DNA from 2 places in the Serratia sp. 25CWL12 genome. Region 1 is predicted to be linked to the other one. Evidence: predicted binding sites of a transcription regulator. Region 1 holds the regulator's gene; the other holds the start of a gene.
What was found. The regulator CRP, encoded in region 1, controls carbon source genes, mostly activating them, when cyclic AMP is high. The targets are predictions, from matches to a motif close to ATGTGANNNNNNTCACAT.

Region 1 (6,053 bases):
CCGTTGACGGTTACCCGTTATCATTCGTTGATATTGGATGCCGCCACATTGCCAGATTGTTTTGAGGTGACCGCCTGGAGTGAACGTGATGGTGAGCGTGATGAAATTATGGGTATCCGCCATCGCACGTTGGCTCTGGAAGGGGTGCAATTTCATCCAGAGAGCATTCTGAGCGAACAGGGGCATCAACTGTTGGATAATTTCCTTAAAATTTAAGTTTGCTCTCGCTTGGTTTTTTATGCATATTTTGTGATTATATTTTCACTTGATAGCTATTCGTCTGGAGCCAGTAATGAGCGAAAAAACCGTCGTCAATCGCAGTACTTTTGATCAGGTGATCCTGCCTGTTTATGCACCCGCACAGTTTGTGCCAGTAAAAGGCCAAGGCAGCCGAGTGTGGGATCAGCAAGGGAAAGAGTATGTTGATTTCTCGGGGGGGATTGCGGTAACAGCGTTGGGACACTGCCATCCCGCACTGGTCGCCGCGTTAAAGCAGCAGGGTGAAACCCTGTGGCATACCAGCAATGTATTTACCAATGAACCCGCGTTGCGTTTGGCAACCAAGCTGATCAAAGCTACCTTTGCGGACCGGGTGTTTTTTGCCAACTCCGGCGCTGAAGCCAATGAAGCGGCTTTCAAGCTCGCTCGTCACTATGCCATCACTCGCCACAGTCCCTATAAAACCAAGATTATTGCCTTTAATAATGGATTCCATGGTCGCACGCTGTTTACGGTTTCCGTGGGTGGGCAGGCAAAATATTCTGATGGTTTTGGCCCGAAGCCCGCGGATATCGTCCATGTACCGTTTAATGATTTGGCCGCAGTGAAAGCGGTAATCGACGACCACACCTGTGCGGTGGTGATGGAGCCGATACAAGGGGAAGGCGGTATCACGGTGGCTGATGCGACGTTCCTCAAAGGGGTGCGTGAATTGTGCGACAAGTATCAGGCGTTGCTGGTGTTTGATGAAGTGCAAAGTGGCATGGGGCGTAGTGGCAAGCTGTTTACCTATATGCATTACGATGTTACCCCGGATATCCTGACTACCGCCAAGGCGCTAGGGGGCGGCTTCCCGGTGAGTGCGATGTTGACCACTGAGGAGATTGCCTCAGTGATGCAGGTGGGTACACATGGCACCACTTATGGGGGTAATCCACTGGCCTGCGCAGTGGCAGAAGCAGCATTGGACGTTATCAATACGCAGGAAGTGTTGAGTGGCATTGAACAACGTCGGGGCGTATTTGAACGCGCTTTGCAGGCGATTAATAAGAAGTACGCTATTTTCAGTGATATTCGCGGCATGGGCTTATTGATTGGCGCAGAGTTGAAGGCGGAATACCACGGCAAAGCGCGAGATTTTCTTACTGCGGCAGCAGCCCGTGGTTTGATGATCCTCAATGCTGGGCCAAATGTGATCCGTTTTGCACCTTCCCTGGTGGTGGAGTTGCAAGATATTGATAAAGGTATGGCGCTGTTTGAATTGGCGGTACAGGATGTGGTGAATGCCAGCAACCAATAATCGTCAAGACAAGTCGGCCGAGAACAAGAAGATGGCGGTAGACTGGTCTAACAAGGCGGTGAATGTGCTTGGAACCTCAATTCCAACTTAATTCGATGATGCGACATGTTCTTCTCTTTGGAATACTTCACCAAAGTTGGGGGTAACATGACGCATCATTGCTTTGATGGGTGATGGACAGACGAGGACATAAGATGAAAATAGAATACCTGGACCATTTAGTCTTGACCGTTAACAGCGTCGAACGCAGTTGCGATTTTTACCATCAGGTTCTTGGTTTTGATATTGTCACCTTTCGGGGGAACCGCAAAGCGTTAGTCTTTGGGCAGCAAAAGATTAACCTGCATCAGGTCGGTGAGGAGTTTCTCCCTAATGCAGGCCATCCGACGCCCGGATCCGCCGATTTGTGTTTTATCTGTGCGACACCCCTACGGCAAGTTGTTGAGGCGTTAGTTAAATTAGGGGTAACAATAGAACAAGGGCCGATAGAGAGGACGGGGGCTATCGGCTCAATTATGTCACTCTATATTAGGGACCCCGACAATAATTTGATCGAAATTGCTAATCAAATACCCGTATAGACACCGTGGCCCGACAAAGAGCTGTTAGCGGCTTTTTATCCAGAGCTTAGACTAGTCACTTATCCCGTAGTTTCCGTTTTAGCCAGAGACCATGATGTGGGCGCTGGCGCCAAGCCAGCGAAGAGATGGTATGCATTAACGCCAAGTGGGAAAGAATACGCTGTAAGTGACGTTCCATTTCGCTAATGGGCATATTGGGTTGTAAAACCGGTGGGCGCATAACGCTGTTGCTGACGCTTGGGCCATCATATTCCAGCCGCTGCTGACAACTTTGCAGCGCGATTTCACAACTTTGTAGATACTCTTCCGCCAACTGGGGTGTCAGCATGTAATGTTCACGGGCCAGAATGGTCATGGCATTGAGGTGTTCGACAATAAACTGACTGTGGGTGATCCACAAACGCATATCTGCCAGATAATTTGATTCAAAACCCGGCTCCTGCATTGCCTGATTGAGCGAAGTAAATAAGGCATTGTGTGACTGGTTTACCTGCATCCGCGCATAAGCCAGTTTGCTTGGGTCCGGCTCTTGTTCTTCCAGTAATAAACGTAATGCGGCCTGATCCTGTTCCAGCGCCTGGTGAGCGTTTTTGCGTAGTAGACCGCTTTGCCATTGTGGCCATAACCAGATCGTTCCACCAAAGACCAACACACAACCAATCAAGGTATCAATCAGCCGAGGTATCAGTAAATGACTGCCGCTGAGATCCAGTATTTGCAAGGTATAGACGGCGGTAATGGTGAATCCGGTTACTGCCAGCCCATAGTTTTTACGCAAGAACAGATAAGCGGTGAGGGTGATTGCCAGCATAATGCTTAGCGTCACATATTCTGGTAACTGCAGTTGCAAAAGCCCTGCTGCAATCACCAGCCCAATCAGTGTGCCGAGCGCACGGTGCTGTATTCTTACTCGTGTAGCGTTATAACCGTTCTGGCTGACAAACATGATGGTCAGTAAGATCCAATAGGGTTTTGGCAGATGCAACAGCAGGCCTAGGCTACTGCCTACAGCCAATATGACCCCCAGTCGGGCTGCATTGCGTAGTGCGTTGGATTTGAACGATAAATAGCTTACCACTGCAGGCCAGAAGGGTAACCGTGACTGGTTGGCCATCAGGTCTCGGCGATAAAGAGGATGCTGTGTACGTAACAGGCGAGCAATACGGCTGAAATGGTAGTAACAAAACTGGCCAACGGGATTATCAGCATGCCGTGTAGCCACTTTCTCCAGCGCGGCCAATTCGTGTTTCATGCTAAAACGGCGAGAGTGCCGATGATAGAGGATATCTTCTGCGACAACGCGTAAACGTGCAGCGATGACTTGAGCATTACGACGAATGATCGCCTCAGCTTGGCTCTGCTCCACCAATTTTTGCACTTCTTCTGGCTGGTGGAGGCTGACGCTAATGTGTTCTTGCAGGTCGAGTGCCACTTGGAACGTTCGTTGCAGGCGTTTTTGTTCCATATTATTGGCGTGTGGCAGAAAGTTAATCTGCTGATATAGCAAACTGATCAGGTCCATCACTTGCTGTTGGCGTTGCAACAGTGGCGGTAGCGCGGTTTCAGGATCAGTATGTTGGGTCAGCAGCGAATATTTGGCTTCAAAATAATCAGCTAACTGTATATAGAGTTGGTTTAAAGATTCACGGATTGGCTGTTCTTTCCATAACTTAAACCAAAACCAAGTGAACAGGCCGTACCAGAGAGTGCCTACGGCATACAGTAGCGGGGCATACCAAATAGGTAGGCCATCCATGCTCAGAGAGAAAATGGCCGCAACCAGTGCTGCGGGCAGCAAGCGTGCATGTAGTGGGCTGATTTCCCCGCTGACACCCAGCAATAGCGCCATAGCAAGCATCAGTAAGGGTAATGGGATATGCCACAACAGCGCCTGTTGCAACAAAACACAGCTGAGAGCGAACAGTGCCCCGCCGATTATCAGGCGCTTGAAAAAGCGCTTATGAGGGGTATCTAGCCCGGCGATATTGCAACAGACAGGCACTAACGAGAACAACAGCCCCTGTTGCAGGTGGCCCAGCAGTAAACCCACAACGACAGGCAGGCACAACACCAACGTTTGTCGCAGGGCATAGTTCACTTCTGGATGGTAGATCAGGCGGCGCCACATGTTTTGCTGTTCAGCAGACAAAGAACGGCGCATTGCAGCGCCGTTTCTTTAATGATTAACGGGTACCGTACACGACAATGGTTTTGCCATGAGCGGAAATCAAATTTTGATCTTCAAGCATTTTCAAAATGCGGCCAACAGTTTCACGTGAACAACCGACGATCTGACCAATTTCCTGGCGGGTAATTTTGATTTGCATACCATCCGGGTGAGTCATCGCATCAGGCTGTTTTGCCAGGTTCAGCAAGGTTTGTGCGATACGGCCAGTCACATCAAGAAAAGCGAGGTTACCTACCTTCTCTGAGGTGACTTGCAGGCGACTTGCCATTTGTGCAGATAGGCGCATCAGAATATCCGGGTTAACCTGAATGAGCTGGCGAAATTTCTTATAGGAAATTTCAGCTACTTCACAGGCACTTTTCGCCCTTACCCAGGCACTTCGTTCCTGGCCTTCTTCAAATAATCCAAGCTCGCCGATGAAATCCCCCTGATTTAGGTAGGAGAGGATCATCTCTTTGCCTTCTTCATCCTTAATCAACACCGCGACGGAACCTTTGACGATGTAGTAAAGAGTTTCCGCTTTTTCACCTTGGTGAATCAGCGTACTCTTTGATGGATATTTGTGGATGTGGCAATGAGACAGGAACCATTCAAGAGTCGGGTCTGTTTGCGGTTTGCCGAGAACCATGCGCTATTATCCTCTGTTGTTATCGCTGCCTTGTATCACAGGGGTCAGAGTTCCCTGTAAAACGTGCTTATAGCCTGATGTTTTAGTTGTGGCTATCAACAGGTTTTGAGGTGAGGTATATCCCCGTTGTCACTCAAGCCGTAGTAGACTCGTTCGTTTGTCGCCTACCGGCAGTTTGAACGAATCTGGGTAAAAAAATCACTTATACACTAGCATATTAACTCGTATTAAGTGCTGCAAGCTAGGTTCCATTAACTCACCAATGATCTTAGGATATATCCCTGAAATTGATGCCATGAAAAAAGTATTGCAGCTGTGTTTGTAGCACAGAGTGAGGCGGGTGTCTTGTGTTGTCTCGTTTCAGCATGATTAGTGTCAGGTTTCGTTGCCAGTTTCTCTATGAAAGCGTACGTTGATTTTAAAAAATAATCGGAGTGAACAATATGCAGGCAAGAGTGAAGTGGGTAGAAGGGCTGACATTTTTGGGGGAGTCTGCTTCCGGCCATCAGATTTTGATGGATGGTAATGCGGGTGATAAGGCCCCAAGCCCAATGGAAATTGTGTTGATGTCTGTGGGGGGCTGCAGCGCTATCGATGTGGTGCCGATCTTGCAAAAAGGCCGCAATGATGTGCGCGATTGTGAGGTGAAACTGACTTCAGAACGCCGTGAAGAGGCACCTCGACTGTTTACCCACATCAATCTGCATTTTATTGTCACCGGAAAAGGGCTAACCGAAAAGGTGGTGGAACGTGCAGTAGACCTTTCTGCCGAAAAATATTGCTCCGTTTCCCTGATGCTGGGCAAAGCGGCCACTATTACCCACAGTTTTGAAATCCATGAAGTTGATTGAGCACTACTCTGTGTCATGTTGACACGGAATAACGCTAAGCATCGCCGTGCCGTTTTGGGCTGCGGCGATTTTTGTGCAAACGTTGTGTCTGCGGCAGACTGTCGATAGGGCTTGTCACCCGCTTGGATTGCAGATGAAACGGAGTATCACAGGCGTGAGATTAATCGCCGCCCACCTACATGATTCGATATTATTCGATTTTCTTGCCTTCCAGTAGCCGTTGCACCAGTGGCGTCATAATCAGCTCCATTGCCAGCCCCATTTTACCACCAGGTACCACCAACGT
Region 2 (6,053 bases), 2.1 Mb from region 1:
CGCACCCGCAGATTATATTATTGCTAGCCCGAGCACTCTCACTGGTTCTATCGGCATTTTTGGCGTGATCAATACCTTTGAGAACACCCTCGATAGTATCGGTGTCAATACTGATGGCGTGGCGACGTCTCCATTGGCGGATATCGCCGTCACCAAGGCACTACCCGCTGAGTTCTCGCAAATGATGCAACAGAACATCGAGAATGGTTACAAGAAGTTCATCACGCTGGTGGCTGACTCTCGCAAGATGACCCCAGAACAGGTCGATCAAGTTGCTCAGGGCCACGTCTGGCTGGGTAGTGATGCCAGGAAAAATGGCCTGGTGGACCAACTGGGTGACTTTGATGATGCAGTGAAAAAAGCGGCGGAGTTAGCTAAACTGACCCACTGGCAACTCAGTTGGTTTGTTGATAACCCAAGTCTGGCGGATATCCTGCTTAGCCAGTTTAATGTCTCTATTCACGCCATGCTGCCAACCATGATTCAATCAATGCTGCCAGCACCATTGAACTCGCTGGCAAAAGCTGCGGCGGAGCAGCCTGGCCTATTCAACAACCTTAATGACCCGCAACATCGTTATGCTATCTGCCTGACCTGCGGTGAAGTTCGCTAGCTGTTATCCCTAGGCTTATTCAGCATGGCGATAAATCTCTAGCCCGACAAAGTCGTCGGGCTTTTTTTTGTTACCATCTCCCTATAATTTGCTCTATTAGCAGGTCATATGAGCCTTACCATGCAAAAAAAATCCATCTACGTCGCCTACACAGGCGGCACTATCGGTATGCAGCGCTCGACGCAGGGTTATATTCCAGTATCCGGGCATCTACAGCACCAACTGTCACTGATGCCAGAATTCCATCGGCCAGAGATGCCAAACTTCACCATTCATGAATATGTGCCATTGATTGACTCTTCCGATATGACGCCAGAAGATTGGCAGCACATCGCTGACGATATTAAAAAGAATTATGATCAATACGATGGCTTTGTGATCCTGCATGGCACTGACACCATGGCCTATACCGCCTCTGCGCTCTCTTTTATGTTGGAGAATCTGGCCAAACCGGTGATTGTGACAGGGTCACAAATCCCTTTGGCTGAATTGCGTTCTGATGGTCAAACCAACCTATTGAATTCGCTCTACTTGGCGGCCAATTATCCAGTCAATGAAGTAAGTTTGTTTTTCAATAATAAGTTGTTTCGCGGCAACCGTACCACCAAGGCCCATGCCGATGGTTTTGATGCCTTTGCCTCACCTAATCTGCCCCCGTTACTGGAAGCCGGGATCCACATCCGCCGTCAGACAGGCATCCCATCCCCGGTTTGCCGTGGGGAACTGGTGGTACATAACATCACGCCACAGCCGATCGGCGTAGTCACTATCTATCCGGGTATTTCTGCTGCGGTGGTACGTAATTTTCTGCTACAACCGGTAAAAGCACTAATTCTGCGCTGCTATGGTGTGGGCAATGCCCCACAAAAAGCCGAATTGTTGGATGAACTACGCGATGCCTCAGCACGTGGCACTGTGGTAGTGAATCTGACCCAATGTATTTCAGGTAGAGTCAATATGGGGGGATATGCTACCGGTAATGCGCTGGCCCATGCAGGCGTTGTTAGCGGGTTTGATATGACCGTGGAGGCAGCATTAACCAAGCTGCATTACCTGCTGAGCCAACCCTTGACACCCGAGGAGATCCGCAAACTGATGCAGCAGGATCTACGTGGTGAACTGAGCGTGGCAGATTAACCCCTATTGGAGCTGAGATGAAGTCCGCCTTGTTATTAATCGATTTACAAAATGACTTTTGCCCTGGTGGCGCGTTAGCGGTAGCCGAAGGTGATGCCACCATTGCCATCGCCAATCAGGCGATTGACGCTTGTGGTGCGCGCAACGAACCGGTTATTGCCAGCCAGGACTGGCATCCGGCTAATCATCGCAGCTTTGCCATTCACGCTAACGCACCCGTGGGCACCTTGGGTGAACTTGAAGGTTTGCCACAGGTCTGGTGGCCAGTGCACTGCGTCCAGCATAGCTCGGGGGCCGCACTGCACCCTCAGCTTCAGCGCCAACAAATCGCAGCGGTGTTTCGTAAAGGGGAAGATCCCAACATTGATAGCTACAGTGCTTTCTTTGATAACGGCCACCGCACCTCAACCCTTTTGGATAGTTGGTTGAAAACACACGGTGTTACCCAACTTGCAGTGATGGGATTGGCCACTGATTACTGCGTAAAATTCAGCGTATTAGATGCATTGAGCCTGGGTTATCAAACTCAGGTGATTATTGATGGCTGCCGTGGTGTCAATTTGCAGCCCGAAGATAGCCAACGTGCTTTAGCGGAAATGCAGCAAGCGGGGGCAAAATTGGTGACGCTGTCACAATTTATCAACCGCTAATATCCCCTGCACTATTTCCTGCACTATCCCCTTCACTCTCCCCGGTGGGTTGCCCGCTAGCACTAACAACCTCGGGGAGGTTCGCTTGCTACTGTGGTTTCAATTTTACCAGCGGCTCTGCCATAAACTGCTGCTTCAGTTCCTGTTTACTTTTCATCACAATCTGCCCATCAGTGCCAATACTCATATGTTGTGCTTCAACATTGTGCATTGATTGCCAGAGCATCACCGCTTGCAGACTGTTTTCTTTCTGTTCTGCTGTCAGCGCGACCCCATCGGGCCATTTACCCAGTTCTACCGCCTGGCGCAAACGCTGATAAATTTCCGGCGTCATGCAAGCAATCAAGTCTTTTACTTCCATCAGTCAGTTTTCCTTTAGATGATAATAACCGATAGTTAGCTGAATCGATTTTGTTAATTCTTAATACATAGAGACCCGCTTGCCACCTATTCCCGCCGTCTACTCGAATTATGACGGAGAATCACCTGTTAACCCAGCGTCTGCTCGCCACTGTTGTCATCAGTGAAACTCAGTGAGGCAGAGTTGACACAGTAGCGTTCCCCCGTTGGCTGTGGACCATCCGGGAAAACATGTCCCAAATGAGCATCGCAGCTGGCACAGCGGATCTCTACACGTTGCATATTGTGTGAATTATCATCAAGATAACGAATGGCATCATCAGAAACGGGCTGATAAAAGCTTGGCCAACCGCAGCCTGGATCATACTTGCTGGCGGAGTAAAACAGCGGCGCGTGACAGCACAAACAGTGATACATGCCCTCACGCTGGTTATGCAACAATTTGCCCGAAAAAGGCGCTTCAGTCCCCTGTTGCTGCGTCACGTAGTGTTGAATGTCATTCAACTCTGTGCGCAATTGATTTTTAGTCATTTGTGCGATTTCCGCCCTTTACCATCACCAACCAAAACAAAACTCAATAATAACAAAAAAACAACAACACCAAGAGGGTTTTTAACCTAGACTGTAGCGGATGTGATGTGTGTAGCGACAAGACGTGATCTTTATCACACATATTGTATTTACTATCTTTATACTTAATAATTTATCCCCATATCAAGCGGAGACCAAGCGCAAATTGTGTGTGCAAATAGCGAACAAAACAGGCACTAGGTTTTGATTTGCAGCAACAATTGACACGATTCCGCTTGACGCTTGGCAAGGTTTTGGTAATTCTACAACCAACCTTTTATTCACTAACAAATAGCTGGTGGAATATATGACTATCAAAGTAGGTATCAACGGTTTTGGCCGTATCGGTCGCATTGTTTTCCGTGCTGCTCAAGAGCGTTCTGACATTGAGATCGTTGCAATCAACGATCTGTTAGATGCAGAATACATGGCTTACATGCTGAAGTATGACTCTACCCATGGCCGTTTCAACGGTACAGTAGAAGTTAAAGACGGCCATCTGGTTGTTAACGGTAAAACCATCCGTTGTACCTCAGAAAGAGATCCGGCTAACCTGAAGTGGAACGAAGTCAATGTTGACGTCGTTGCTGAAGCAACTGGCCTGTTCCTGACTGACGAAACTGCACGTAAGCACATCGCTGCCGGCGCTAAAAAAGTGGTTCTGACTGGGCCATCTAAAGATGATACCCCAATGTTCGTTATGGGCGTAAACCATAAGGCTTACGCGGGTCAGGAAATCGTTTCTAACGCATCTTGCACCACCAACTGCCTGGCCCCTCTGGCTAAAGTGATCAACGACAAGTTTGGCATCGTTGAAGCACTGATGACTACTGTTCACGCAACAACTGCAACTCAGAAAACTGTTGATGGTCCGTCTCATAAAGACTGGCGCGGCGGCCGTGGTGCGGCTCAGAACATCATCCCTTCTTCTACCGGTGCAGCTAAAGCGGTTGGTAAAGTTATCCCAGAATTGAACGGCAAGTTGACAGGTATGGCGTTCCGCGTTCCTACTCCTAACGTGTCTGTGGTTGACCTGACTGCTCGCCTGGCAAAACCAGCTTCTTACAAAGAAATCTGTGCTGCTATCAAAGCCGCTTCTGAAGGCGAACTGAAAGGCGTTCTGGGCTATACCGAAGACGAAGTGGTCTCTACTGACTTTAATGGTGAGAAACTGACTTCTGTATTCGATGCTAAAGCCGGTATCGCTCTGAGCGACACTTTTGTGAAGCTGGTTTCTTGGTACGATAACGAAACCGGTTACTCAAACAAAGTACTGGATCTGATCGCTCACATCTCCAAGTAATCGTAGATGTGGTGTTGATTATAAGGGCGACATTCGTGTCGCCCTTTTTGTACCTGTCCTCTTACCAACCACAGTGTCGTCAACTGTACAGCCCGATCTGACCATTTATCTAAGTTGCGTCTTGTAAATGAGTGGGCAATCTGGCAACAGTTTGCAGCAGTTTAGGCGACAGATATCTCTGTTTTTGCGCCGAATAGAGGCCTTAGCATGAACGAAAAAATTTTCACCCTGCCCGTTACCGAGCAATTATCCCCTTCTATTAGCCTGCGCCAATTGGATGAATTACCCGTCGTAGTGGTTTCTCATCCTAAAACTCGGGCCGCCATCACCTTACAAGGCGCACATTTACTGGCTTGGCAACCCGATGGAGATCAGCCCGTCATCTGGTTAAGTAACAATACCCCCTTCAAAGCTGGGGTCGCTATCCGTGGCGGTGTACCCATCTGTTGGCCATGGTTTGGCCCAGTCAATAACCCGGCCCACGGATTTGCCCGTAATGTCCCTTGGCAATTAGTCGCCCATGATGAAGATCAAGAAAATGTCAGCCTGACCTTCAAATTGCAGGATAATGCAGAAACCCGAAAACTGTGGCCACATGCCTTTAGCCTGACGGCTCACTTTAAGTTCGGTACCGAATGCGATATCGCGCTAGAGTCGCAAGGTGACTATCAGGCTACCGCCGCACTCCATTCCTATTTCCAAATCGGAAATATTGACAAGATTAAAGTTGCCGGTTTAGGTGAACACTTTATTGATAAAGTGGCAGAAGGTATTGAAGCGCATCAGGTGGGTGAACTGGAATTTACCGGTCGGACAGACCGTATCTATACCCAGCCAGCTGCCACTAGTCTGATTAAAGACCCCGTATTACAGCGCACAATTGAAGTGAATCACCAGCATATCAGTGATGTTGTCGCTTGGAACCCAGGGGTTGAACTCTCTTGCAGCATGGCCGATATGCCGAATGACGGTTATAAAACCATGGTCTGCGTAGAAACGGCTCGTGTCACCAAGCCCTTGCTAGTTACCCACGAACACCCTGCCCGTTTGGCAGTTAAAATCCGCAGCATCAAAAATCGTTGAGTTAATAAACCGAGGTGAAAGCTATCCATTGCTTTCGCCTTGCTGGTTTTCTATGGGGATGGCAAAACACGCAGTACAGTAACCTGCATCTCAGTGGTAGCCAAGCAGCCTACTTGTTTAACGCCCTTTTTTAGTGCAAGAGCGCACTAAAAAAGAGCACAGCACCATTAAAAACTATAGGAAATCCCCGTCATTAGCGAACCGGAATAGGATTTATCCACCATTGGGCTGTCTTTAATTTCACTGGCCAAACTGGTGTAACGCCCAGTGAAGAAGCCAGTCCAGTTGGTGTTGATTTTATATTGGGTGGTCAGTTCAAGATAAGGTGACACACTAC

Region 2: a site for CRP is predicted at 3,414-3,431, ahead of msrB (peptide-methionine (R)-S-oxide reductase MsrB). Genes of this name have one in related genera too.

Annotation. Positions count from the first base shown of each region.
Region 1 covers NZ_CM147698.1:4,435,372-4,441,424, forward strand. Annotated here, with positions in the region: gene ACX9GV_RS19265 (aminodeoxychorismate synthase component II) at 1-216, shown strand, start outside; gene argD (bifunctional acetylornithine/succinyldiaminopimelate transaminase) at 293-1,519, shown strand; gene ACX9GV_RS19275 (VOC family protein) at 1,714-2,100, shown strand; gene ACX9GV_RS19280 (YccS/YhfK family putative transporter) at 2,156-4,228, opposite strand; gene crp (cAMP-activated global transcriptional regulator CRP) at 4,284-4,916, opposite strand; gene ACX9GV_RS19290 (OsmC family protein) at 5,360-5,767, shown strand; gene ACX9GV_RS19295 (phosphoribulokinase) at 5,958-6,053, opposite strand, start outside.
Region 2 covers NZ_CM147698.1:2,045,937-2,051,989, forward strand. Annotated here, with positions in the region: gene sppA (signal peptide peptidase SppA) at 1-613, shown strand, start outside; gene ansA (asparaginase) at 734-1,750, shown strand; gene pncA (bifunctional nicotinamidase/pyrazinamidase) at 1,768-2,400, shown strand; gene ACX9GV_RS08925 (YeaC family protein) at 2,489-2,761, opposite strand; gene msrB (peptide-methionine (R)-S-oxide reductase MsrB) at 2,890-3,291, opposite strand; gene gapA (glyceraldehyde-3-phosphate dehydrogenase) at 3,638-4,633, shown strand; gene ACX9GV_RS08940 (D-hexose-6-phosphate mutarotase) at 4,841-5,716, shown strand; gene ACX9GV_RS08945 (MipA/OmpV family protein) at 5,884-6,053, opposite strand, start outside.